One region of the Paenibacillus sp. J22R67 genome, then DNA from elsewhere that is predicted to be linked to it. Evidence: riboswitches for the same ligand, from Rfam matches in the RefSeq annotation. Region 1 holds a riboswitch; the other holds the start of a gene.

The links. A riboswitch is a leader RNA that binds a small molecule or an ion and turns the genes downstream of it on or off. The one in region 1 is predicted to bind thiamine pyrophosphate.
Region 2: another riboswitch for thiamine pyrophosphate. It lies ahead of AC58VC_RS29660 (ECF transporter S component); the one in region 1 lies ahead of AC58VC_RS38280 (thiamine phosphate synthase).

What each region holds. Positions count from the first base shown of each region.
Region 1 is NZ_JCAUAX010000032.1:2,123-5,261, reverse strand. It holds gene thiO (glycine oxidase ThiO) at 1-852, opposite strand, end outside; gene AC58VC_RS38280 (thiamine phosphate synthase) at 836-1,480, opposite strand; TPP riboswitch at 1,622-1,720, opposite strand; gene AC58VC_RS38275 (bile acid:sodium symporter family protein) at 1,881-2,864, shown strand; gene AC58VC_RS38270 (hypothetical protein) at 3,016-3,139, shown strand, end outside.
Region 2 is NZ_JCAUAX010000010.1:189,903-193,041, forward strand. It holds gene AC58VC_RS29655 (ABC transporter ATP-binding protein) at 1-1,255, opposite strand, end outside; gene AC58VC_RS29660 (ECF transporter S component) at 1,262-1,858, opposite strand; TPP riboswitch at 1,958-2,067, opposite strand; gene AC58VC_RS29665 (methyl-accepting chemotaxis protein) at 2,131-3,139, opposite strand, start outside.

The sequences.
Region 1 (3,139 bases):
CAGCTCTGACAGCCCTGCCAGCGACACCTTGCGGTCGTAGCTGTTCGGCACAACCGTTGCGCCGACAAGCAGCCGGCCGCCCGCTTTGGGGACGATATAGCACCCTGGCGTGAACAGGGTCTTCTGCAGCTCACTCTTCTCTGTTAGAACCGAGAAGCACTCCCCTTTCACGGGATACACCGGAAGGTCGATCCCGCTGCCGGCGAGGAACTGACCGCTCCATGTCCCGGCCGCTACAACAACGCGGTCGCTATACAGCGGTCCCTCGCTCGTCATTACGCCGATGACGCGGTCGCGCTCCGTCAGCAGCCCTTGCACTTGAGCGAATTCTTGCAGCTTCGCCCCGAGCACCCGCGCTGCCTGCGCGAAGGCCGCCGCCAGCTGCGGCGCCTCCACCTGCCCATCTCCCGGCAGGTACAAAGCTCCCCGCGTCGCCTTGCTCAGCGCGGGTTCGAGCTCTGCGGCTGCGGCTGCGCTCAGCCACTCCGCTCTTTCGCCCGCTGCGCGTTGGAGCTTCTCCCGCGCGCGCAGCTCCTGTTCCTGAGCGTCGCTGAGCGCGACGTTCAGTAGCCCTTCACGGACGAGACCGATATCGATGCCCGTGAGGCTTCTCAGTTCCCCGCTTAGCTCGGGGAACATCGCTCTGCTATGCCGGGCCCACTGGAACAGGGGCCCTGTGTCCTCCATCTCGGACTGCGCTCCGAGCATGCCGGCTGCGGCAGCCGAGGCCTCGGTCCCTAGTCTGCTGCGCTCCAGCAGCGTGACGGTCTGGCCTCGCTTCGCCAAGTGATAGGCGATGGAAGCGCCTATCACACCTCCGCCAACGATGATCACATCACTCGTATGCTTCATATCTTTCACCTCTGGTTTCTTCTAGCTGCAATTCTCGGATATAAGCTTTTACCGTTTCCACAGGGTCTGCCGCCTCCCAGATGCCACTCATCACCGCAATGCCGGAAGCTCCCGCTGCTAATACAGGCCTTACTCTTGCTGGTGTCATGCCACCGATCGCGATAACTGGAATCGTGACCTGCTCGGCAACCTTCCGCAGTTGTTCAAGCCCTCTTGGCCCAACACCCAACTTTGAATTCGTGGCAAAAATATGACCGTACAAGACGTAATCCGCCCCCTCCCGCTCGCGCTTCACAGCTTCCTCTACGCTATGTACGGAGACTCCCGTTCGATGCACGCTTTGGTAGCTCTCTCTTATCCCCAGCAGCTGCGGGGAGCTTTCGGGAAGGTGCAAACCGCCAAGCCCGGCAGCAGCTGCCATCCAAGGGTAGCCGTTGATACAGAGGGTTTGCGCAGGTACGCCTTTTTCAAGCAAATACTGTACGCCCATATAAACTTCATCCATCGGCCTCGTTTTCTCGCGAATATGAATCGCCGTGACATAAGGATGAATCTGGGCAGCAATCGCCGCCATATCCTTCCATCCCAGCTTGCCGTTCGATATCACATGCAGCTCGCAATCGGACATTAAAGTCCTCCTCCTCACTTTGAACCGTTGTATCGATAGCCAAGGCACTCCGCAGCGCCAATTAAGACGCAAAAAAACCACTTTCCCTAAGAAAAGTGGTTGTAGGTTGCCCGCATAATAACCATGCATAAATGAGGCGCCAAAGTCCGGTTTCCACTTTCCTCCGCTGGTATGACCCAGTTCAGGTTCAAAGGGTTCAGATTGCTCTGTCTCAGCCTTGCGGCGCCCCTAGGGATACATTCGTATTCATTTGTTCATTATCATAACACGGTATCCAGTCGTTGGAAATAGAAATTTCCATCCCATCTTATCCTAGTCGCCTGAACCTATTGCTCTTATAATAGGGAGAACGCAAACCTCGGCCTTTATTATCCATTGTCAGGAAGGATGAACACACTAGATGCTCTCACATTTGAATCGCCAACTAGAAAAAATCTTGCCGCTCATCACGCCGGTCAGCGTGCTTGTCGGTGTTTTGCTCGGCAGTCATTTATCCGGCTTTACCTTCTTATCGCCTTGGCTGTTTGCCTTTATGACGTTTTCGGGCAGCATCAGCTCCAGCTTCAAGGAATTTGTTAAAGTTATCGTTCAGCCCCTCCCACTCATTGCTACGCTGCTGATTCTGCATGCTGGCATGCCACTGCTTGCGCTTGGGCTCGGACACGCTGTTTACAGCCATGAACCGTTAACCATCACTGGACTCATTCTGGCCGCAGCTATTCCAACAGGCATAACAAGCTTCGTGTGGGTAGCTATTTATCGTGGAAATATCGTGCTGACGCTCTCCATTATTCTTACGGATACCGTTCTTTCACCGTTTGTTGTCCCTTATACACTCTCTGCGCTAATCGGCACGAAAGTCCAAATGGACACTTTTGCCATGATGAAGGGTCTATTCTTCATGATCGTCGTCCCTTCCATCCTAGGCATGCTGCTCAATCAATGGACAAAAGGCAAAATTAAGGAGCAATGGAGCGGCCGTCTAAGTCCCTTTTCGAAAATATGCATGGGCATCGTTGTCGCTATTAACAGCTCTGTTATCGCGCCATACTTGCGTGATTTTAATGCCAAACTGCTTGGTTTGGCTGGTTTTGTACTAGCTCTCGCTTCCCTCGGCTACATCCTGGGATGGATTGTCGCGAAGCTGATGAAGTGGGATCAGGACGTCGTCGTGGCGCTCACTTTTAACAGTGGAATGCGAAATATTAGTGCCGGTGCCGTGCTTGCTGTAGCGTATTTTCCGCCTCCTGTGGCGATTCCCGTTGTGCTCGGGATGCTGTTCCAGCAGTCGTTGGCGTCGTTATTTGGTTTTCTTTTGAACAGAAGATACGCCCTGAAAAGTGATAGGCCTAATCTGACTATGAATCGTGCCAAACAAGTTTGACAAAGGAGCAGCCTGTGCGGCTTCTTTTTTTTGCACACTCAGCCATCTTTAAGCTAACTTTTATCTACAATTCAGCTTCCCTTCGCTTTTTTTTCATAATTGCGCCGTACAATGAGGTGGAAGATCAAGGATAGGAGTGGTACATAGATATATGAAAATGAAACAAATAGCCGGCTTATGCATCCTTATTCCCGCTTTGCTTAGCGGTTGCGGCAATCAAGCTTCGCCTCAGTCAGCAGCGACAAGCACAGCGCAGCCTGGGCAGTCTTCGCCGC
Region 2 (3,139 bases), on a different contig from region 1:
GCGGGCTGCGAACCATCGCAGAAGCTACGCTTAAGCGGCGCTTCTGGCCCATCGAGAGCTGGAACGGATGCCGCTTGCGCAGCGCGAGCAGATCGTACTGCCGCAGCAGCTCCTCCAGAGCAGCCTGCTGTGCGCCTTTCCCCTCCTCCGCCTCCGGCAAGGAGTAGAGCAGCTCTTCTTCCACCGAATTCGTCACGAATTGGAATTCGGGGTTTTGAAACACGAAGCCGACTTGCTCGGCAAGCTGCTCGATTCTGCTGCCCTTCACACCGTCGATCCAGCAGCTGCCCTTCGTCGGGATGAGCCGCATAATGGCGAGCAGGAGCGAGCTTTTGCCTGCGCCGTTAGCACCAATGACCGTGATCCAGTCACCGAAATAAACATTCAAGTTATCCACAGAGGTCTTGATTTGTCCGCCGCGAAGCCCTGTGAAATCGCAAAAAGACATGATTGGCTGCCGATTCTCAGCAGCAACATCAGCTTTACCCTCCACAGCCGCCTTATTCCCACTTAAGCGTTCGATACGGCTATCGTCCCAAACGCCAGGATACCAAATGCCATAGTCGGCTAACTGCTTTTTATACCGTTCAAACACGACTTGTGGAGAGCCATCAGCCAGTATCTCTCCTTCTGGAGAGATGACAATCAGGCGATCAATGAGATCGAGTATGCCGCTGATTTTATGCTCCACAATGACTAAGGTTTTATCAGCGCTAATGGACCGGATCGTTTCCCATACTAGCCCCGTGCCCTCTTCATCTAACAGCGCCGTAGGCTCATCCAGAAATAGTACTTCAGGCTCCAAGGCGAGGACACTTGCAATCGCCAACCGCTGTTTCATCCCCTGTGACAGTTGGTTGATTAAGGTATGAGCATCTTCCAGCTGCAGCCCCACTAAGAACAGATAATGCGCAATTCGCTCCGGCATTTCCTCACGGGGGACCTGCCTATTTTCCAAAACAAAAGCAATTTCCTCATCCACATAAGGCATGCAGAACTGAGCGTCTGGATCTTGAAACACATACCCCCAGCGACTTGGCGTTACAAGTTTATCCGCCTTAAGCGGAATCTCGATAATATCGGGGACGATCCCGCTCAGCACTTGCAGCAGCGTCGATTTGCCGCAGCCGCTTGGCCCGAGCAGCAGCACCTTTTCCCCTGGCATCACCGAAAAGGAAACCCCTTGAAATAACAGGGGGACCTCCTCACCAGGATATTTTAAACGCAGGTTGGTAACACCGATTGCCTCGCTCATCACGCATTACCCCAGTACATCGTAATCTTTCTTAGAAACGGGACGAACTAAGTTAAGCACTCCGGTACGAGCCAATGCTTTGGCCAAGTAATAGGCGAATACGCCAGCGATAATGGCAGAACCAGCGAGACGAAGTCCAATAAATAAGCAATAATTCCAGAAGGTTAGCTGATCAATATAGCCATAATATTTATCTATAAACAGGGAGAGCACGGCGGACGCGAATGACGCGAGCACCGTTACACCCACATTCGCCCGACGATACAGGAAAAGCGCGAAGATCAGTTCTGCTCCAAGCCCCTGAAGGATGCCGTATGCAAGCGTCGCTGCCCCCCATGTTCCTCCAAAAAGCGCTTCAATCGTCGCGGCTGCAACTTCCGCCAATAACGCGACCCCTGGCTTCCTAATAACCAGAAAAGCAAATGTGGCCGCCATGAACCACATACCGTAACTTAGCTGATCGACGTGCAGACCGATCGGTTTGAGACTGTCATATATCGGACCCCATATGCGATAAATCACCCCAAATACAGCCGCGATCACGATCGTGACCAAGATGTCGGTCAATTTTAACCCTTTTGCTCTTGTTTCTTTTTGTGCCATTTCTTCTTCCCACTCCTTCTCTTGGATCCAATTTGTAAAATGAGATAGACGAACACGACAAAAAAAGCCTACCGGGATGCGGCAGGCATAAAATTAGTGCAGAAAGGCACTCCAATTCTCTACGCTGGCATTACCCAGATCAGATTAACGGTCAGTGGCATAGGGCCACTATCTCAGCCTGACTTCATCAAGCACCCGTGTTGCTATTCATTTGGCTTAACTGTATCGGATTAACCGATATTTGGCAATGCCTTTGGGGAAATTATTTTTCATTATTTTTCAATCAAAAGCTTTAGATCCAGCGTCAATCCATACAGCTGGCGGATGCTGTCAACTATATCTTCCACCCGCTTCTGCTGAACTTCCGCACTAGCAAGTACTTGCTGCACGGATGCGGCCGACTCTTCGGTTATCGCTGCGACAGATGTCATTTCCTCAGCAACCTTCTGGGACGACATTTGCAATTGCTGATTCATACGCTGTAAATTCTCCGCTTGCTCCATGACTTCCGCTGTATTTATGTTAATAACTTCGAATAGCTGATCAACACTTTCCGCTGATTTTTTACCCGATTCTACCGCTATTTTACCATCTGCCACTTTCTCTACGGCTATTTCAACTTTTTGCTGAATAGAGCCCAGAATCTCTGAGATATCTGTTGAAGCCACGTGTGCGTTCTGCGCAAGCTTCCGAATCTCGCCAGCAACCACGGCAAAACCTTTACCATGTTCTCCTGCTCGAGCAGCTTCAATGGAAGCATTGAGGGAGAGGAGATTCGTTTGTTTAGCAATGTCGGCAATCGTTGTTACGATATTTCCAATTTTCACATTTTCTTCGTTCACTTCATTCATGATGTTCGACGTTTCCGTTACGATGACGGTAATGTCCTTGATTTTATGCGTCAGATCTTCCATTTGATTCTTGCCTTCATTCGTTATACGGGCTGTATCGCGGGACCTGCTGCTCATTGTATCCGATGCGGAGGAGGTCATCTCCACCGTCTCATTCACTTCCTGGATTGCCGTTGTTATGTCTGTGATGGAAGTTGCTTGCGACTCAATGCCAATCGAGATCTCTTGGAAAGCCGCAACGACTTCTTCTGTGATTCTACCGGTTACGGATGCATTGTCATGAAGCGTATTACTGGAAGTTCCTAGTACCTCCGTTGTCGTACGGATACCTGTCAGTACCTCTTCCGTCTTCATCCTCGACACCTCAGACTCCCGAGCACTCTGGGCTACACGGCTTAATAATCTGCTTCCAATCTGACCTTGACCAATA